Linked DNA regions of Pseudobacteroides sp.. Each later gene encodes a partner of the first gene's protein in a complex. Links are inferred from orthologs where the notes say so. Each region holds a gene or a part of one and is shown on either strand. Other genes may lie near its edges.

The links.
Region 2: the proteins of VIO64_RS18140 (region 1) and mrdA are in contact, whole or in part, in a crystal structure (PDB 6PL5), measured with the Thermus thermophilus proteins. The link is inferred for Pseudobacteroides sp. from one-to-one orthologs. Residues at the interface, in WP_223903423.1 of Thermus thermophilus: Phe161, Val165, Phe168, Val169, Leu172, Pro198, Tyr199, Glu202, Tyr211, Arg212, Asp213, Gln220, Val221, Gln223, Ser224, Ile226, Ala227, Ile228, Gly229, Ser230, Gly266, Phe267, Val270, Leu274, Tyr277, Gly278, Leu281, Phe285, Leu289, Arg297; in WP_223903432.1 of Thermus thermophilus: Arg4, Ile5, His6, Leu8, Ala9, Phe12, Ala15, Leu16, Leu19, Gly20, Arg22, Ala23, Trp24, Leu26, Gln27, Val28, Tyr31, Tyr34, Leu36, Leu43, Thr45, Asp47, Lys156, Gln157, Gly158, Ser160, Val184, Leu201, Glu202.

What each region holds. Positions count from the first base shown.
Region 1 is NZ_DATCTU010000112.1:76,474-81,668, forward strand. The notes cover bases 2,248-5,195. They hold VIO64_RS18140 (FtsW/RodA/SpoVE family cell cycle protein), read left to right. Parts: upstream 2,248-3,128; coding sequence 3,129-4,262; downstream 4,263-5,195. Other genes in these bases: lgt (prolipoprotein diacylglyceryl transferase), read left to right, coding at 2,248-3,085; mraZ (division/cell wall cluster transcriptional repressor MraZ), read left to right, coding at 4,479-4,916; rsmH (16S rRNA (cytosine(1402)-N(4))-methyltransferase RsmH), read left to right, coding at 4,952-5,195. In the rest of the region: EF-P 5-aminopentanol modification-associated protein YfmF, read left to right, coding at 1-798; EF-P 5-aminopentanol modification-associated protein YfmH, read left to right, coding at 847-2,139; more of lgt, read left to right, coding at 2,141-2,247. UniProt on the Escherichia coli protein: Peptidoglycan polymerase that is essential for cell wall elongation. Also required for the maintenance of the rod cell shape. Functions probably in conjunction with the penicillin-binding protein 2 (mrdA).
Region 2 is NZ_DATCTU010000043.1:1,691-18,450, forward strand. What follows is about bases 2,424-5,386. They hold mrdA (penicillin-binding protein 2), read left to right. Parts: upstream 2,424-2,812; coding sequence 2,813-4,960; downstream 4,961-5,386. Other genes in these bases: mreD (rod shape-determining protein MreD), read left to right, coding at 2,424-2,773; minC (septum site-determining protein MinC), read left to right, coding at 5,068-5,386. Outside these bases: VIO64_RS07435 (Maf family protein), read left to right, coding at 1-280; VIO64_RS07440 (rod shape-determining protein), read left to right, coding at 337-1,359; rod shape-determining protein MreC, read left to right, coding at 1,412-2,239; more of mreD, read left to right, coding at 2,258-2,423; more of minC, read left to right, coding at 5,387-5,751; septum site-determining protein MinD, read left to right, coding at 6,008-6,808; cell division topological specificity factor MinE, read left to right, coding at 6,823-7,107; VIO64_RS07475 (methylglyoxal synthase), read left to right, coding at 7,213-7,614; VIO64_RS07480 (M23 family metallopeptidase), read left to right, coding at 7,845-8,804; VIO64_RS07485 (M50 family metallopeptidase), read left to right, coding at 8,809-9,696; metF (methylenetetrahydrofolate reductase [NAD(P)H]), read right to left, coding at 9,784-10,647; VIO64_RS07495 (Tad domain-containing protein), read left to right, coding at 10,974-12,038; VIO64_RS07500 (hypothetical protein), read left to right, coding at 12,210-13,844; VIO64_RS07505 (glycoside hydrolase family 52 protein), read left to right, coding at 13,880-15,982; excinuclease ABC subunit UvrB, read left to right, coding at 16,173-16,760. UniProt on the Escherichia coli protein: Catalyzes cross-linking of the peptidoglycan cell wall. Responsible for the determination of the rod shape of the cell. Is probably required for lateral peptidoglycan synthesis and maintenance of the correct diameter during lateral and centripetal growth.

The DNA.
Region 1 (5,195 bases):
TGTTTTGAGGAAATGTGTAAGGGTGAGCCTTTTGAGATATACGAAAACGGTTCTATAGAGGATCTTAATAAAATACAGGAGGCTGATCTTTTCAATCATTATAAATACATATTGGAAAGCCTGCCAATGAAGGTATTCATATCCGGTGATGTGGATGACTCCAAAATCCAATCTGCCATAGCCAAGTTGAAAAATTTAAAAAGAGGCAATATAAAAGGTTTATCCCAACCTATAATAAACAAACCAAAAAAAGATACCAATTTTGTTACAGAGAAGCTTGACGTTTCCCAGGGTAAGCTTTCGATAGGTTTTAGAACCAATACTGCATCCCATGACAAAGACTATTACAGCCTGGTTGTTTGCAACAGTATTTTAGGGGGCGGTATTCATTCGAAACTCTTCCAGAATGTAAGAGAAAAGGAAAGTCTTGCGTATTATGCCTTTTCAAGGCTGGAGAAGTTCAAGGGTCTCATGATGATAAGCTGCGGTATTGAAGTAAGCAATAAAGATAAAGCCTATAACCTTATTTTGAAACAATTGGAAGAAATAAGACAGGGAAATATATCGGATTATGAGTACGATTCAAGCATAAAATCAATCAAAACAGGCCTCGAGTCCTTGAAAGACAGCCAGTTGGCTATAGTGGACTTTTATCTAAGCCAAAAAATATCCAATACTAGTGATACTTTAAAGAGTCTATATGAAAAATTCGAAGCTGTTACAAGGGATGAAATAGTTAAGGCGTCTCAGAAAGTAGAGATTGATACGGTTTATTTTCTCTCTTCTGAAAACCAATAAAAGTTTTCATCGGAATGTGTACACAACAAAGGGAAGGGATGATGGATAATGGAAATCAAAAAGATAGAGTATTCTAAAATAAATGAAGAGCTTTTTATGTATGAGCATGAAAGCGGGCTAAAGGCCTTTGTCATACCCAAAAAGGGGTACTCAAAAAAGCATGCGGCTTTTGCTACGTATTACGGATCAGTTAACAACAAATTTATAGCACCCTATGAAAACGATATAACATCCGTACCTGATGGCATAGCACACTTTTTGGAGCATAAGCTGTTCGAGCAGAAGGACGGCAGTGTCATGGACAAATTTTCAATGACAGGTGCCAGCCCTAATGCTTATACCAGTTTTACCCATACTGTTTATTTGTTTTCATGCACAGACAAATTTGACGAAAATTTCGACATGCTTTTGGATTATGTTCAAAATCCTTATATTACCGAGGAGAGTGTAGAAAAGGAAAAGGGCATAATCGGCCAGGAAATAAGAATGTATGAGGATGATCCCAACTGGAGAGCGTTTTTTAACCTTTTAGGGGCTTTTTACAAGGAGCATCCCGTTAGAATAGATATTGCTGGAACCGTTGAAAGCATAAGCAAAATAAATCGAGACAACCTTTTAAAATGTTATAATACTTTTTATCACCCGTCAAACATGGTGATCGTTGTGGTTGGGGATGTTGATCCTGAGGAAACTCTTAATAAGGTTGCCGAAGGGATAAAAAGCACCGAACACAAGCCTGAAATAAAGAGAATTTTTCCTGAAAGCCATAAGGGGATCAACAAGGACTATGTCGAGCAGAACCTATCAGTATCCATTCCTATTTTTCAAATGGGATTCAAGGATGAATTGCAGGGTGAAAAGGGATTTGACTCACTAAAAAGAGAAGTTGTAATAAAGCTGCTTTTGGAAATGATAGTGGGAAGAAGCTCTTCGTTATACAATGAGCTTTATGAAGAGGGCCTTATAAACAGCAGCTTTGATTCGGATTATACCATTGAAGAGGATTATGCTTTTTCCATGATTGGCGGCGAATCTGCAGAGCCTCTTAAAGTTAAAAACAAGATACTGGAGGAGATCAAGTCATTAAAATCAAAGGGCCTTGATAAGAAAAATTTTGACAGAATTAGAAATGCCATGAGGGGCAGATTCATAAAACAACTAAACTCTGTAGAGAAGATATCTCACCTTTTTATACCTGCTTATTTTAAAGGATCAATTATGTTTGATTATTTTGATGTATATGATAAAATAACCTTTGAATATGCAAATGAAGTATTTTTAAAACATTTTGATGAGGATAACTTTGCTTTGTCAGTTATAAAGCCGATTAAGGGGGATTAGGATGAACACTATTAGTTTTCCCGGGTTAGGGGATATCAGTTTTCAAATTGATAGAGTGGCATTCAGTTTATTTGGATTTAGTATACATTGGTACGGGATAATAATTGCGGCGGGTTTTTTACTCGCTGTAGTGCTGGGTATGAGGGCATGCAAAAAGCTTGGGATTGACCCTGATAATATAATTGATCTGGTGCTTTATGCGGCACCGGTTGCTATAATATGTGCCAGGTTGTTTTATGTAGTATTTAGTGGAGATCGCATTTACCTGGATGATCCCTTAGAAATAGTGAGAATTTGGCATGGCGGGCTTGCCATATATGGTGGTATAATTGGAGCGATAGCCACAACTTATGTTTACTGCAGAGTAAAAAAAATCAATGCACTAAATATTTTAGATTTCGGTCTTCCGTATTTTGCATTGGCTCAGGCCATAGGAAGGTGGGGAAACTTTGTTAACCAGGAGGCCTTCGGAAGTCAGACCAACCTTCCCTGGGGTATGACAGGAAATGTGATACAGGAGTATTTGAAAATGAATTATCCTGATATAAATCCTAATATTCCTGTTCATCCTACGTTTTTATATGAGTCATTGTGGAATTTGGGTGTGTTTGCTTTTCTCATATGGTATACAAAAAGGAAAAAGAATGACGGTGAAGTATTTTTGTTGTACCTGGTAACTTATGGCTTGGGCAGATTCTGGATTGAAGGTCTCAGAATGGATAGTCTCATGATTGGCCCGTTCAGAGTCTCGCAGCTTATAGCCTTGGGTTGTGCAGTTCTTGGAGCAGCAGCTTTTGTAGGCTTGAGGAAGATGAAAAAAGCATCTTTAGAAGAAGTTAGTGAGCCTAGCAGCTATAGTGCAATTTTGGAGGAACTTAATAATAAAAGCAGTGACGGTGAAGGTCAGGATAAGGATGAAGCCCCCAGCAAAAATTTAAATGAGTAGATATGATAAATAATATGGTTTTTTGGAAGTAAGGGTGACATGTATGTATTTTGTCGAAAAAACGAAAGGTTTGAATATAGTCAAAAACTTTGATTACCTTCTTTTTTCTGCAGTTCTTCTTCTATCAACATTGGGGTTCTTGGTTGTTAGGAGTGCAACTCTTACAAGGGCTGACGGCGGCTTAAGAATTATGATAAGCCAATTGGTGGGGCTTGGAATGGGCATAGCCATTGCACTTGTGATGAGTTATATAGATTATAAAGATTTTAAGCTATTTGGAAGCGGTTTATATTTAGTCAGCGTTATACTCCTTATAGTTGTTCTTAAATTCGGTTCAGGGGATGAATTGGGAAGCAGAAGCTGGCTTAACCTGGGGTTTGTGAAACTGCAGCCCTCGGAGGTTGCGAAGGTAGCATTCATAATGGTTGCTTCAATTTTTCTCGAAAGAATACTTGAGGGGCAGCGAAGAGGTAATTTTATTAAGTTGGCTTTTTACTCCTCCATAATTATTGGATTGGTGGTTATACAAAAGGACTTTGGGACAAGCATGGTTTTTTTGTCGGTTTTTCTGATTATGCTATTTATATGTAAGGTTCCGATGAAATACTTTATGACAATGCTTGCCTCGCTAATACCAATAGGGCTTTTTATGTGGTTTTTTATCCTGAATGATAAGAGAAAGGCCAGAGTAATTTCCTTTCTTTATCCGGAGCTTGATCCACTGGGCTCAGGGTTTAACGTTTTGAGATCAAAGTATGCCATAGGATCGGGACAGCTATGGGGAAAAGGGCTTTTTGAGGGAATACAGACCCAGAATAACATGGTTCCGGTAAAAGAATCGGATTTTATCTTTTCGGTTATCGGCGAGGAATTGGGATTTATTGGTGCTATTATTATAGTGATGCTGTTGTTCTTCATCTTGGTTAGATGTATTTACATCGCTAAAAATTCCAGGGATAAGTACGGTTCTATAATGGTAATAGGAGTTGCAGCCATGATTGCAGTTCATACATTTGAGAATATAGGCATGTCAATCGGGCTCCTGCCGTGTACCGGTATTCCGCTTCCCTTTGTAAGCCAGGGAGCTACCAATCTTGTTACCAACTTTATGGCTATGGGCATTGTTTTAAGTGTATCAGCCAGGAGAAAGAAGGTAATATTCAATTCATCACAATAAACTTTTAATGTGGATTTACATTTTAAATTGAAAATAGCAAGTATGATTATTGCAAAACGTATAGTTTGGAGATAGGACAAAAGTCCTATCTTTTATTTTTTTCAAAATTTTTTTGGAATATATCTTGATTATTATAAAAAATTAGAATAAAATTAAATACAAGTGGAGGAAAGTGGTGAAAAGTGGTGAGCATTCCCAAAATGTGAGGTGAAGTTTTTGTTTTCAGGTGAATACCAACACTCAGTTGATCCCAAAGGGCGTTTAATAATGCCTTCAAAGTTCAGAGAAGGACTTGGGGAAAAATTTATGATTACCAGAGGGCTGGATGACTGTTTGTTTGTGTATTCTATGACAGATTGGGAAAGCTTTGAAACCAAGCTTAAATCACTCCCTATGACAGACAACAATGCAAGAGCATTTGTAAGGTTTTTCCTTTCAGGTGCAACAGAATGTGAATTGGACAAGCAGGGAAGAATATTAGTACCACAGAATTTAAGGGATTATGCAGGAATAGATAAGGATGTTGCGGTAGTTGGCGTATCCTCCAGAGTAGAAATCTGGGATAAGGACAAGTGGCAGAAGTATATATGCGATGTCAATGCTAATCCGAATGAGCTTGCAAAGAACTTAACTTCAATCGGTCTGGTATTCTAAAAAATAAGCTATAGCGGAATAATTTAAGGTGAAAAATGGAATTTAATCATAAGCCGGTAATGCTAAACGAGTGTATTGACTATTTGAATATTAAGCCCGACGGCATTTATGTTGACGGTACTCTTGGAGGAGCAGGGCACTCATCCCATATTTATAAAAGTCTTAATGAATGTGGTGTGTTAATTGGCTTGGATCAGGATTATTTTGCTATAGAGGTGTCTGCAAAACGAATAAAAGAGTTGGGTGGACAAGGTAAGGTTTATCTCATTAACAGCAACT
Region 2 (16,760 bases), on another replicon or contig:
AGGTGTTTCGGTTATAGATTCGGGTAGCAAAAAGGGTATTACTGACTATGAAAAAACCCTTGTGAAAATGACAAGTTTATCAGATATGGAAATTAAGGCTTACATCAAGTCAGGGGAACCGATGGATAAGGCAGGTTCTTATGGAATTCAGGGCCTTGGGGCCATGATAGTTGAAAGAATTGAAGGGTGTTATTTTAATGTTGTAGGGCTTCCTCTTAACAAATTGAACGTTATGATGAGAAGCTTCGGTGTTAATTTATTGATGGGTGAGATAGGATAAGTAATAGAAAGCAGATTTGGGTTAAATTTGAAGCGGTTATAGGAGGAGAAAAAGTAATGGGCTTATTAGCAAGAGATATAGGTATAGATTTAGGTACGGCGAATACACTTGTACATGTAAAAGGAAAAGGTATTATAGTAAGGGAGCCTTCTGTTGTTGCGGTTAATCAGCGTACAGGCGATATTCTGGCAGTTGGTGATGCGGCAAAAAGCATGATAGGAAGGACTCCGGGCAATATTGTTGCAATCAGGCCTATGAAGGATGGGGTCATTGCAGATTTTGATATTACACAAAGCATGCTCAAGTACTTTATTAAAAGGGCCATGTCAAAGGGATTGTTTAGCAAACCAAGGGTCGTTATCTGTGTACCGTCAGGAGTGACTGAAGTAGAAAAGAGGGCCGTAGAGGAAGCAACAATCCAAGCAGGAGCGAAGGAGGCTTACCTTATTGAGGAGCCTATGGCTGCCGCTATTGGTGCCAATTTGCCGGTTGAGGAGCCTTCAGGCAGTATGGTTGTGGATATAGGAGGAGGAACAAGCGAGGTAGCGGTAATATCCCTTGGAGGTATTGTGACAAGCAAATCTTTAAGAATAGCCGGTGATGAATTGGATGAAGCAATTGTTCATTATATAAAAAAAGAATACAATCTTATGATAGGCGAGCGTACTGCAGAGGAAATAAAAATGAACATAGGAGCTGCCTATTTAAAGCCAAAGGACGAATCAATGGAGATTAGAGGCAGGGACCTAATAACGGGCTTGCCCAAAAACATAAAAATTACATCATCTGAGATTACCGAAGCTATTAAGGAGCCCATCAATTCCATTGTGGACTCTATAAAATATACCCTCGAGAAGACACCGCCGGAGCTTGCTGCTGATATAATGGACAGGGGAATTACATTGACAGGTGGGGGAGCACTATTGAGTGGACTTGACAGGCTTATAAGGGAAGAGACGGGAATGCCTGTTTCTGTGGCAGAAAGTCCTCTGGATTGTGTTGCTATAGGTTCCGGCAAGGTTTTGGATGAAATTGAAACACTGAAAAAGGTCCTTATTTCTCCTAAAAAATTGAAATAATATATTTTGGGAATAAAAGGCATTTCATGTTTGTATGAAGGGGGGGCGTTATGTGTTACGCCTTTTAAAGAAAAAACCTTTTTTGCTTTTAATAGTTACTTTAGTTTTGTTTATTGTTATGGGGGTTACTTCACAAACTAACAGCAAGCTTAGTTGGTTTAGTAATCTCTTTAATACCATCGTATCACCGGTTCAAAATGTGCTGTCATTCAGCGGCAGTAAAGTTGACAGAACCTTATCTTTTTTTAACGATAATAAAGCCATCAGGGAAGAAAACGACAAGCTTAAGGAGAGGGTTGTCCAACTGGAAAAGGAAGTTGAAGGCCTTAAAGAATTGAAGACAAAGAATGATTTGCTGATAGAGGCTTTGAATCTTAAAAACCAGTTGAAAGAGTTTGACTATATAAGCTCCAACATAATTGCAAAGGATGCAGGCAATTGGTTTAACGTATTTACAATAGATAAGGGAAGCAACAATCAAGTTAATAAAGACAGTGTTGTTGTTGCAAGTAAGGGCCTTGTAGGAAGAGTGTTGGTATCAGGACCTATCTCGGCCAAGGTTATTTCAGTTATTGACATTGACAGTACTGTAAGTGCAAGACTTACAAAGACCAGAGACCTTGTTGAAGTAAAAGGAGATATTTCACTGAGGGATCAGGGACTATGTAAAATGTACAACATTTCTCCAGGAATTGATATCGCAGTTGGAGACAGCGTTGAGACATCAGGAATAGGAGGAATATTTCCTAAGGGGATTACAATCGGAAAAGTCAAGGAAATCAGACAGATAAATAATGAGCTTGACAGATATGCTATAATAGAGCCGGTTGTTGATTTTAGGAGGCTTGAGGATGTTTTTGTGCTTAGGAGTAAAAAATAATTTTTACAGGTAACTAATATGAGGTCACGTATAACTATTGCAGTATCAGGCATTTGTATAGCCATATTGCTGCAGACAACCATTTTGGAATATATAACTATAAATAATATTAAGCCTAATCTGATGCTGATATTCATTGTAAGCATTGCCTTGCTCCGTGGAAACATTGAAGGAGCTGTAACCGGTTTTTTCGGGGGACTTATGCAGGATATAGTTTCAGGAAAGGTAATAGGATTCTATGCTTTGTTAGGGATGTACCTGGGGCTTGTAGTGGGTTCTTTGAACAAAAGGATATACCGTGATAATGTTTTTGTGGCATTGTTTTTTTCTTTCTGTGCCAGCGTGGCTTATGAAACCTTAGTCTATTTATTAGGTATTTTTCTTAAAGGACATACCGACTTTTTATACTCTTTTACAAATAAAATAATTCCAGAGGCACTGTACAATACTGCTGTTACCATCATTTTATTCTATATAGTAGTAAGGCTGGACAGAAGGTTTAACAGAACAAAGAAATCTTTAAGGAAGTATTAGTTTAGAGGTTTTATAAAAAAATAAAATAAGGTGATATCTATGAAAGAATTTTTTAAAGACAGGTATAATATTCTGGCAATCTTTTTTATATTGTTCGGGGCTGTAATTGTGGTTCAATTGGTAAATCTCCAGATTATTAACGGTAAAAAGTACGATGAAGAATCCCAGAGAAAATTGCCAAATGTGAGGCGTGTATCTGCACCAAGGGGTAATATTGAGGACAGGTATGGGGTTCCTCTTGCTGTTAACAGGGTTGGTTACACGATTCAGATAATTAAGACAAAAATGGATGCAGAAGAAAGGGATCAGATGCTTTTAAAGCTTGTCAATATTTTTGAAAAGAATGGAGACAACTATGACAAAAGCCTGGAGAAATATCTTACCATAAAGCCTTTTGCATTCGGGTCTGCAATCAATAAGTCGGAAAAGAGACTTGGAAGCTGGAAAAAGGATATGGATCCAAACAAAAAGAATGCTGACTTAATGTCTACTCCTGAAGGAACATTCAAGTTTTTAAGAAAAAAGTTTGAAATTGATGAGAAGTACTCTATGGAGGATGCATACAAGATAATGTGCATGAGGTACGAAATGCTTATAAGGGGATATACATCCCTGACATCATTAAGCTTGGCTAAGGATGTCAGCAGGGAAACTGTTGCAGAGATAGAAGAGAGGCATCAAGAGTTTCCAGGTGTCTATACAGACGTTGAAACATTTAGAAAGTATACAATGGGAGAAACAGCGGGCCATGTAATCGGTTTTGTAAGAAAAATGAATGAGGAAGAATATAGCAAGCTTAAGGAAGAAGGCTACAGACAGGATGAAGTGGTAGGAAAGTCAGGCATTGAAGCCTTTGCAGAGCCGTATCTACGAGGAAAAGACGGGCAGAAGAAGATTGAAGTGGATATAGCGGGCAGACTGACAGAGGAGTTGGAGACCAATCCTGCTATGCCAGGCAGTACAGTAAAGCTTACACTGGACATGAATTTACAAAGAGTAGCAATGGAGTCCATTGAGAGGAATTTGGAGATAATAAGAAGCCAGGCTGACGGTAAGAAGAATTTCGGCGATGCCAAGACAGGATCTGCCGTAGCCATGGATGTAAATACCGGTGAGATCCTTGCCATGGCAAGCTATCCAAGCTATGATCCGTCCAACTTTATTGCAAAGCCTGATGATAAGGAAGCACAAAAGAAAATTCAAGAGTATTATGATGATAAAAAATTCGAGCTTGCAAAGTTGTCGCCTACACTGAATAGGGTTATCAACGGGCGTTATGCTCCGGGATCGACTTTTAAGCCTCTTACGGCCATTGCGGGATTAGAGTCAAGTGCAATTTCACCACAAAGAAATATAATAAACGACGACGGTAAGTATACAATAGATGGCTGGGAGTTTAAATGCCTTGAGCGTAAATACGGCCATGGAGATCTTACCTTAAAGAGTGCTATGGAGACTTCATGCAATATCTATTTTGAGAAGCTTGGAGTTATGACAGGTATAGATAATATCAGTAAATGGGGATCCATGTTTGGTTTGGGTAGAAAAACCGGTATAGATCTAAAGGATGAATCTAAAGGCGTTCTTGCATCAAGGGAATATAAAAAATCTGACGAGTTTAAGCGTAACTACGGAAGAATTGAAGATTGGTGGAAAGCAGATACCGCCCAGGCATCCATTGGTCAGATATACAATTCCTTTACTCCACTTCAGTTGGTAAACTATATTGGAGCAATAGCAAATGGCGGTAAGCTCATGCGACCGCACCTTATCAAGAAGGTTGTCAAGTACGACGGATCAACGGTAATGGAAAATAAGCCGGACTACACAAAGATACCCATTAAGAAGGAGAACCTTGATCTTGTCATAGAGGGTATGAAAGCCGTAACAATGCAGGAAGGTGGTACTGCGGTATCTGCATTCAGGAATTTTCCGATAGAGGTTGCCGGTAAAACGGGTACTGCGGAAACCGGTTATGAAAAAACAAAATCATCCAATGCATTGTTTGTTTGCTTTGCCCCGGCAGATAAGCCGCAGATTGCGATTGCTGTCGTCGTAGAGCATGGTGCGTGGGGGGCTAATACTGCTCCCATTGCAATAGATATAATGAAAGAATATTTTAATCTCTCAGGTGCATCAAGATCGGATGACAAATTAAAAACAAACCAGATTGAGTTTACTCGCTAGGTTTAAATGTCTTGAACTTAACGAAATAATAGAAAAATATAAAGTGTTTTGATATAATTTAAAAGTTGAATGATTATTTTTTATTAAAACTGTCGGGGGTATCATGGATGGAGGAAAGCAGTGTAATATTTAAGGGTACAGTAAACGGGCTCACGGTTATACTTAAAGAGGATGAGGTTTTTGGAAATATTTACACACAAATGGAAAAAAAGATAGCTTTAGCGGGGAAATTTTTCAAGGGTGCCATACTTGATGTAAGATACAGAGGCAGAAGTCTTTCAAAGGATGAAGAGGCAAAGCTTTTAGAACTTTTAACATCCAAAAGCGGTGCCAAAATCAAAAGTTTCAGCCGTGAAACCGAGCAGCAGGTACAGGCTAAGGAGTCTAAGCCAAAGCCCTTAAACAAGGTAGAAATTAAAAAGTTTTTATTTTTTAAAGGTATTGATGAGGGTGTTTGCAGATTTCACAAGGGTACTCTTAGATCAGGCCAACTAGTAAGCTTTGACGGAAACATAATAGTGCTTGGGGATGTTAACCCGGGGGCAGAGGTGATTGCAGCGGGAAATGTTATTGTTATGGGTTCCCTGAGAGGAATAGTTCATGCAGGTGCAGACGGAAATAAGGAGGCTGTAGTTGCGGCACTTAATCTGCAGCCGACGCAACTGAGAATTGCCGATGTAATAACAAGACCTCCTGATGAAAAGGAAGCTGTAACAACATTTATTCCTGAAATTGCTTATATCAAGGATAATACAGTCTATATCGAAAGATATTTACCTCAGCATAAATAAAGGATAATACCTGATTGACAAAACCTAAAAAGAAATATATATTTTTAATATGGGTGTTTTGTGTTCATATCATTTTAATTAATTTTGAGATTTAGTAATAACATTTTAGTCATTACTTGTCACATTTCAATATAATCTAATATTTTAAGGTAGCATATTAAAGAGATAATTTCCTTAAAGAGGGTTATATAAAGTGCTTTATTTTTACTTAATTAAATAGCGACTTTCAAGGATATTATTTTAGGGGGATATATTAATGGGTGAGGTTATTGTAATTACTTCCGGTAAAGGTGGAGTAGGCAAGACTACTACCACTGCAAATATTGGTACTGGATTGGCGATTAAAGGTAAAAAAGTAGTATTGGTGGATACTGATATAGGACTTAGAAATCTTGATGTTGTAATGGGATTGGAAAATAGAATTGTTTATGATTTAGTGGATGTTGTCGAGGGTACATGCAGAGTAAAGCAGGCTTTAATCAAGGACAAGCGTTATGACGGGCTTTATCTCCTGCCTGCTGCACAAACCAGGGACAAGTCAGCAGTTAATCCGGAGCAGATGATGAAGCTTTGTGATGAACTGAGGGCAGAATTTGATTTTATTATAGTGGATTGTCCTGCAGGAATTGAGCAGGGGTTTAAAAATGCAATAGCTGGTGCAAACAGAGCTATTGTTGTTACAACACCTGAGGTTTCGGCTGTAAGGGACGCCGACAGAATAATAGGGCTTTTGGAAGCAAACGAGCTTAGAAATCCAAAATTACTCATTAACAGAGTAAGAATTGATATGGTTAAGCGCGGAGACATGATGACAATTGATGATATTGTTGACATACTTGCCATAGATATAATCGGGGTTGTCCCTGATGATGAAAAGGTGGTAGTTTCCACCAATAGAGGGGAGCCCGCTGTAAATGATGCAAAGTCATTAGCAGGTGAAGCTTATAGGAATATTACAAAAAGAATTTTAGGCGAGGATATTCCTTTGCTTAATTTGGATACAGATGAGGGTTTTGTTGTTAGGCTTAAAAAACTTTTAGGCTTAAAAGCTAATTAAAGGGAGGGAAACATATGTTATTGGATTTGGCAAAGTTGTTTGGTAGATCAAAAACATCAAAAGATGTTGCAAAAGAGAGATTAAAACTCGTTTTGATTCACGACAGGGCGAATGTTTCTCCTCAGTTTCTTGAAATGGTAAAAGGTGAAATAATCAAAGTAATTCAAAACTATATGGAAATTGATGAGGGTGCTTTAGATTTGCAGATTACCAGAACGAAAGGCGATGATGGAGATAGTGTTGTTCCTGCATTGGTTGCCAATATACCCATTAGAAATGTAAAAAATAGTGGAAAATAATTAACGGGTAGCATAATATATAATAAAATTAACTACAGCATTTCAAAACATTTTAACTGCATTAGTCACTGATTCAACGCAAAATTATATGGATGGTACAGTTTAATGAATATAGCATTAATAGCCAATGATTCTAAAAAAGAACTCATGGTAGCATTCTGTATAGCTTATAAAGGGATTTTGCAATCACATAACCTGATTGCAACAGGCACAACAGGGTCGACCATCATGGAGCAAACAGGGTTAAACATCAATATGTGTGCACCCGGACTCTTAGGAGAACAACAAATAGCTGCGAGAGTAGCATATAATGAGATTGATCTTGTAATTTTTTTGAGGGATCCCATAGGCCCCAAATCTCATGAGCCGGACATAACATTACTCTTACAGCACTGTGATACAAATAACATACCATTTGCTACGAATGTTGCTACTGCCGAGATGTTGATTAAGAGTCTTGACAGAGGAGATTTAGCCTGGAGGGAACTCATAAATCCAAGTTATTGATAAATTCTAAATTCAAAATAACCGACTGGAATAATAGCCAAATGCATTGGCTGTCATTCAGTCGGTTATTTTAGTTTCCCATGACAACCATCAATGTTGCAAAATCACTTCATGATTTTGTTATTCAAAGTAATATATTTTTTGAGAAACTAATATAATTTAAAAGAATCGGATTAGCAGATATACCACATTTAAAATTCAAAAAATATTTACTTTAAGGATGAGAATAAATGGATAATACTACAGCAAGAGGAACTTATCAACGCAGAAGTACATATAACAGAAAAAAGAAAAAGAATAGTGAAAACAGCAAGTTAACTTTCACTATTTTCAAGCAATTGATTATATCGTTTTTGATATTTTTACTGGTAAGCATTGCTATGAGTTTTGATACACCCATAACTGATTTTTTAGCAGACAAGGTGAGCTACGTTATGGAGTATGATGTTAAGATGGATGATATATTCGGCAAAATAAATTCATTCACCGATATGCTGAAGAAAAATACTATCCAGAAGGAATCACAGGGGGAAGGGAGTAATGATCAAAAGGATCAGGATGCTATTGATATAAGCAGTACTGAAGAAGACTCGGTTCCGGCAAGTGCTCCTATATATCCGTTTGAATATGACGATTCCTCCAAAATTGATTACGGTGGAATAATTGAAGAATATGAACTTGATATTCAGGAAGAGAAAAAACCAAATACGGCAGAAGGAAATAATCAAGATGGGAATACAGAAAAAAGTCTGCCAAAGGTTAATGAAAAGTCATCTATCAAAAACACAAACAAAACAAATGTAAAATTCATGGTACCTGCTAGCGGTCCTTTGGGATCTGAATTTGGAGATAGGATTCATCCTATCAAGGGTAAGGTAGAAATGCATAAAGGCATAGACATTAAAGCAAATCATGGTGTTGCGATAAAAGCGGCAATGGCAGGAAAGGTTATAGAAGCGGGTCCTAATTCTTCTTTTGGAAATATGGTAAAAATTGATCACCAGAATGGATATATTACCCTTTATGCACACTGTTCTGTAATAGTTACAAAAAAAGGCAATATGGTTAAGCAGGGGGAAATTATTTCGAAGGTGGGAAGTACAGGTACTTCTACAGGACCACATTTGCATTTTGAGATTTGGAAAAACGGCACACCTGTAAATCCATTAGATTACGTAAAAATCGGCTAATTAAATGATATCGATAAATAATAGTGTTATATCTCTGGTAAAAAAGGTAAAAATAGATTTTCTGTTTTTGATTACAATAACCATTATGGTTGTTTGCGGATACGCAGAAGAATACATTGCGGCCTATCTTTCCATGCTGCTGCATGAGCTAGGTCATACTTTTCCAGCAATGTTTTTTGGGAATTCTATCAGTTTTATTAAGATATCACCCTTTGGGTTGAAGGCAGAAATAGAAGGTAAAAACACAAGGACTGAAAGAATTATCATTTATATATGCGGGCCATTAACAAATATACTTTTATTCATAATTTCTGTTATAATTGCTAACACTTTTCCATATCATAAATCTATATTTACATTAATCGCTTACCTCAATATTAGCCTTGCAGTGTTCAACCTTCTGCCTGTCATGCCGTTAGACGGAGGAAGAATTGTTTTTGAGCTGACTTCTGCAAGAATGGGTAGCTTTAAAGCACATAGTTACATATGTTGTGTTTCCTATGTGTTATCGGTATTTTTTATAATACTAGGTTGTGTACTTGTTTCATACAGTTTGGTAAATTTTAGCCTTATATTGATCGGTATTTTTATATTTGGTGAGCTGAAGAGTTTTAAAAAGGAGGTAGCAATTATGAATATGAAGGATGTTATATATAGAAGATCTAGACTATTAAAAAAAGGTATATATCCGGCCAGAGACCTGGTTGTTGTTAAAACCATGCGTATGGGAGATATTATAAGGAATTTGGATTTTGACAGGTTTCACATAATTCATGTTCTGGATGAAGATCTGAAGCTTCTTAAGGTATTTACAGAACAGGATATTATGGACGGTGTGATAAAACACAGTGGGGATATGACATTTGAAGAATTCATTATTGCAGATGATTAGACTTACGTCATTACATATATAATTGGGGGAATTCAATTGTTTCAGCAGGCAAACAAAATGGCCTATCCGTTTGGATAGGCCATTTTGTTATAGGCCTGCGTTTTTAAGTATCTCTGAACTGGATTTGGGCCTGTTCATAGTATATAAATGAATTCCATCAGCACCATTATCAATAAGGTCACGTATCTGTATGCTTGCATACTCTATACCTGCTTTTAACAGGTCATCCGGGTTATCCTGATATTTATCAAGCATCATTACCAGCTTGGCAGGTATTGAACAGCCGCTTTTAGCTGTCATGGCTTTTATTCTGGAGCTGAATATAGGCATTATTCCAGCTGCTATAGGGCACTTTATCCCAATTGTTGCGGCTCTTTCCTGAAATTCGTAATACAGCCTGTTATCAAAGAAAAGCTGCGTCACAAGGAAATCAACTCCAGCATCAGTTTTATGTTTAAGGTTGATCATATCATCCTTGATTTTACTACATTCGGGATGCCCCTCAAGATAAGCTGCGGCGGCTATGCAAAGATCATTATGCCTGCTTCTGATATGGGATATAAGCTCAGAAGCATACTTGAAGCTATTTTTGCTGAAATCAAAGTCGGGTTGGTCGGCTGGGGGATCACCTCTAAGGGCTAAAATATTTTTTATATTGTTTTCAATCAATGAGTCAACTATAAAATCTATTTCTTCAATAGTGTGGCCTACACATGTTAAATGAGCCATGCTTTCTATGTTATATGTATTTTTTATATTGGAAGAAATTTCTATAGTCCTGTCTTTCTGACTGCCGCCTGCTCCGTATGTAACACTTATATAGTCGGGCCCAAGGGCTTTGAACTTTTCAAGTGCATCAAAAATAGTGTCAAGAGGGGTATCAAGCTTTGGCGGAAATATTTCAAAGGAAACAATCGGCTTTTTGTCATTGAATAAATCAATTAGTTTCATCGTGACCTCCAGAATGCAATTAAAGTGATTAATCTATTAGAAAAATATTTATTCTAACTATTAACTATTATAACACAAGTATAAATTCTGTCAAGTTTAATTATATTCATTTATATACAACTAAATTAACTCTAATTATATTTATGCACTGGGAGCGATTCTGAAATTCATAAATAGGGATTATGGACTATAAAAAGATAGTACTTACATGGTTAATAAATGATAGCAATGAATTATTAATGAAATGCTGCATATCTGGTAAGATTGAATTATGGGTAAAAAAAGGGAAGTTATATGAAGTCATATATAAGGGTGTGAAAAGAGATATGAATATTAAATTTTTAAAAAGCAAAAAAGGTGTCTCTGTAATTATATTTTCTATTGCACTTACTGTTGTTCTTGGCATGAGTGCGGTTGTTGTTGATATAGGTAATGTGGCGATTGGCAGGCAGAAGCTGCAAAATGCAGTGGATTCCGCAGCTTTAGCAGCAGTTCAAGAATTGCCGAACAGAGACAAGGCAAAGGATGTTGTTGATGATTACATAACAAAAAACGGATTTACAATAGATGATGTTAAAGTTACCTTTTCTGATGACAGCACAGAGCTGTTGATAGAGGGCAACAAGAATATTAATTATTTATTTGCCCGTTTTCTAGGGTTAAAGGGGAAAAGTACCAAATGCAGTGCAACGGCATTGACAGGAAACATAGGCCAGGCACTGGATTATGTTTTGTTCTCGGGTAGCACCGCCACTAACCTTATTATCAACGGGTCTCAAATGTACGTTAATGGAAATTCCCATACAAATGCAGGTTTTATAGCAAATGGATCCAAGCAAACTATAACGGGAGACTGTGAAGCGGTAAAGAGAGTTGTTGTAAATGGTAGTCAAATGGAAATTAATAAAAAGGTTTCTAATGCTCCCTATGTAGATATGCCTGATTTTTCAGAGGCTATAAGAGTACAGGCTGAGAAAAGCGGAAGATATTACAGTTCAAATAAAGAGTTTTCGGGTTCTCATTTAAATGTAGATGAGCCAATATATGTTGACGGAGATTTAACAGTGAACGGCAGTCATTTCAAAGGAAAGGGCTGTATTTTGGTAACAGGCAATATAACCTTTAACGGTAGTAATCTGTATGACTCAACAAAGGATTCGGTGTGTTTTTATTCTAAAAATGGAAATATAACCATTAACGGTTCCAATATAAATCTAAACGGTATTGTGTATGCTCCTAACGGAAGTATTACAATGAATGGATCAAATCAGACCATAATGGGCAGGGTAATAGGTAAAACACTGGTGTTTAACGGAAGCCACCTGACTGTTGATGGAGCGGATGCCAACATGGGAGGGATACCTTCAAAAGGTGCAAGACTTGTTCATTAAAAACTTGGAATAAAAGAAAATATATTGTATAATATAGCTACATCATTATCATTATGCTTGATATTTATATCAAGCATAATTTTTTATGTCTAGGAAGTTATAGTGTATTCTACACCGCAAATGTATATTAAAAGTAAATGGAATTGTTTAATAACTCAGGAGGCGATTGTTATGAATGGTAACAAGGCGAAGTACGTGGGCAATTTTGTTGTTTTATTTGCTTTTTTACTGCAATGCATTACTCAATCCAGTGGTAGTATAAGTTTTGCGGATGTACTACAGGTTGAAGCCTATGTAGAAGAAAAAGCTAACCAAGCGATTAAGGACAATGTTTTAAGCCATGTGTCAATAACACAGGATGAAACATGGACAAAGGAGAACGGCCCATATGTGATAGAGGAAGAATTGATTATTGAACAAAATGTCAGTCTAAATATTGCAAAGGGTACAATAATAAAGCTTAAACCTAATGCGAAAATAACAATTTTTGGAAATGTGTTTGCTAACACAGGTGGAATTGATAACCATATAGTTTTTTCATCTTATGCCGATAAAAATGATGGGAGCACACTAAAGACCGAGGACTATTGGGACAGCATATTAATTGCAGAGGGTGGGTCCTTTGATGGCATAGGAATAACATTTAGAAACGGGAAATCCCCCATAATTGTATCGGGGCAGCTGCAGCTGAATGATTCGTTGGTAGAAAGCTCTTTGTTGGAAGGCATAAAGGTTAATAATACAGGAACTTTTAATGGCGTTAATGTAGAAATCCGCGATTGTTATCTCTTGGGGGAAATTATTCCAACACCAACTTTGACTAATACACCAACTTATACAAACACTCCAACCTGGACAAATACTCCAACTTCGACAAATACTCCAACATCAACAATTACACCAACTTCAACCAAAATGCCAACTTGGACAAACACTCCAGCTTCCACGCCAAAATGCACACCAAAATGTACACCAATATGCACAAAGAGTAGAAAACCCACACCAATATGCAAGCCAACAAGCACATGCTATTCCTCAAATTATTATTCCAAATACATATTTGAATTAATAAGCTTTATAGACGTTTTCATGGAGCTGGATAGTATATGTGCTAAAGATCAGGGAGATAAAGCAAAATATTATATAAACTTCACTAAAGGGTGTATAAAACCAACTCCGACACCAAAGCCTAGCCATACACCGACAAGCAAGCCAACAAAAACGCCAACACCAACATCAACATCAACACCAACATCAACATCAACACCAACACCAACACCAACATCAGCACAAACTCTAACACCAACACTAACACAAACTCCGATGCCAACACCCACACCAACTGAACCTGGAAAAGATCAAGTGCCTGGTCAGAGTGCACTCTACAGTGATGGGTTTATTAACCTAACCGACTGTAAGGTGAAAAATATTGATGGAGCAGGTATTATTGTAAATGAAACAGGAACATTATACATGGCTCAAAGTGAGATAGAAAACTGTAAATTTGGTATAATATCCAGAGGGCATTTAAGTGTGATTCTTACAAACTTTACCAATTTGGATGTTGGGGTTTACACAGACTCCATGGAGGGTGGAAATATTTCCCTAAGCAATTTTTATCGGAATCGGCTATATGCTGTTTATAATAATACTCAAATCCAGATGATTGCACAGTACAACTATTGGGATTCACCACAGGGACCTTCTGTGTACAATTCTGAAACAGGCACGTGGATGGGAGAAGGAACCAGGATATGGGGTGAAATTGAATACTCTGATTGGGCTTTGGAAGCTAATAATTTATAGCATTAACAAATCAAAAATAACAAGGAGGCTTAATAATGAAAGAAATATTTTTTAACGCAGATCATTCGCCTATAGGAGCTTTTTCAAGCTTTACCCTAGGTTATCCAGGAGCAAAGGGAGGGCTTGGCATGGAGCTTGGCAAACCTGCAGACCAGAATGTTTTTATAGGACTGCAGACTGCTGATGGCAAATACTATGAAGCACTTCCTTTTTTTGATTATTCTGAGGACGAAAGCAAAAGGTTTGATATAGAGAAGTTGGAACAGGGTGATAAGCCCAGTGTTTTGGTATGGTTTGACAAGAACTGCGTTACAAGGCAATTTAATCTTGCAACAGATACATGGAATGCAGGGGACCTTGAGTTTAAAATATATTCCCCTATAAGGTCGGTTCCAGATCCTGAAAAGAGCATTGATATGGAAATGAAAAAAGCAATTGTGCCTGCAGTTTTTGCTGAGGTTACTGTTGATAATACTGGAAATAAAAATTGGCGAAGGGTTTTTATAGGGTATAAAGCCAGCATACCGAATTCAGGAATGAGAAAGATTTATATAAATGATGGACAAATATGCGGGGTAGGAGAGGGACGAAATACGGCGATAGTTTCAAAAGGGGAAAATGTAAGGGTTGCTAATGGCTTCAGTATGGAGGATATATTGGGAAACCAACTTGTTGAAAATTGGACCATGACCCTTGGCAATTGTGGAGCACTCATTTTGGATATACCTCCTGGGCAAAAGGTTACATTTCCGGTGGCTATATGCTTTTATAGGGATGGAATTGTTACTACAGGCATAGATGCAGCTTATTATTATACAAAGTTCTTTAGGAATCTGGAGGATGTAGCGGAATTTACCATGAATAATTTTAATGATTTGGTTGATGCATGTAAAGAGGATGAAAAGCTTATTGAAGGCTATAATTTACCGGATGCTAAAAAATTTATGCTGTGCCAAGCTGCAAGAAGCTATTATGCCAGCACAGAGTTTCTCTGTTATAACGGTAAGCCCTTGTGGGTAGTAAATGAGGGTGAATACAGAATGATGAACACTTTGGATCTCACTGTGGATATGCTGTTTTATGAGCTTAGAATGAATCCATGGACTGTAAGAAACGTACTTGATATGTTTTCTGAAAGGTATTCATATGAAGATACTTTAAGATTTCCTAATGATAATAAGGAATTTCCAGGGGGGATAAGTTTTACTCATGATATGGGGGTAATAAACAATTTCTCCAGACCGGGTTACTCTTCATACGAAATGTACGGGAAAACAGGATGCTTCTCGCACATGACCCACGAAGAGCTGGTAAACTGGTGCTGTTGTGCCTTTGGTTATTATAACGCCACAAATGACCTTAAATGGATGGATAAAAATATAGATTTGCTTAAGTCCTGCTTCCAGAGCATGGTTAACAGGGATGCACCTGATGCAGGCGAAAGGGATGGTATAATGAGCCTTGACAGCTCTAGAACCATGGGCGGAGCTGAAATAACAACCTATGACAGTTTGGATGCATCATTAGGGCAGGCGAGGAATAATGTATATATGGCGGGTAAGTGCTGGGCATTGTATGTGCTTTTTGACAGCCTTTTCAATGAAAGAGGCATGATGGATTTTGCAGAATTAGCAAAAGCTCAGGCAAGAAAATGTGTTGATACAATAATTAAAAATAGTGACAAAAAAGATTATATTCCTGCTATAATTGGAGAAGGAATAGAAGCAGCAATTATTCCGGCAGTGGAAGGCTTGATTTTTCCATATATTGCTGGTTTGAAAGATGTAGTTTCCGAGAATGGTCCTTATGGTGATTATATAAAGCTGCTAAAGAAACATATAAAAGCTGTTATGAAGCCTGGGATATGTATTTTTGAAGATGGTGGCTGGAAGATATCATCAACCAGTAATAACTCCTGGCCTAGTAAAATTTATTTATGCAAGTTTATAATAAGTGATATATTGGATATTGACGCAGACAGCTTTTCAAAGGATGCGGATGAAGTGCATAAGTCGTGGCTCTTAAGGGGAGAGAATGCATATTGGTGCTTCAGTGATCAGTTTATATTAGGGGAAGCAATAGGCAGCAAATATTATCCAAGAGGTGTGACAAACATACTCTGGCTTTATAAAAAATAATAGCTTTTGGCGTAAAAAAATGTAATAAGACTGCTGAAAAATTTCACTTGGAAGATTTACTGACAAAGTTATCAACAGAGATATTAAGATAAATAAAGTTGTACACATACTTATCAACATTATCCACAGGTAATTTGGGGAATATTGTGTGGATATGGTAAAAGTAATTAATGGAAAGGATTAACAGGCAATGTCGGAATTCAAGATAAAATCCGAATATGTACCACGCGGGGATCAGCCCAAAGCTATTGAGCTTTTAGGAAATGGGTTGGTAAAGGGATATAAGCATCAGACGCTTTTAGGCGTTACTGGTTCGGGAAAAACATATACAATTGCAAATGTTATTGAAAAGGTGCAAAAGCCAACTTTGGTAATAGCACATAATAAAACTTTGGCTGCCCAGTTGTGCAGTGAATTCAAGGAGTTTTTTCCTGATAACGCAGTTGAATATTTTGTAAGCTACTATGACTATTATCAGCCGGAAGCTTATATTCCATCAACTGATACCTATATTGAGAAGGACTCATCAATAAACGATGAAATAGATAAATTGCGGCACTCCGCGACAGCAGCACTCTTTGAAAGAAGAGATGTTATTATTGTAGCAAGTGTATCCTGTATTTACGGCCTTGGAGACCCTGAGGATTATACAGATCTTATGCTTTCCTTAAGGCCTGGCATGAGAAAAGACAGGGATGAGGTAATAAGAAAGCTTGTAGACCTTCAGTATGAAAGAAACGAAATAGACTTTAAGAGAAGCAAATTTAGGGCTAAAGGA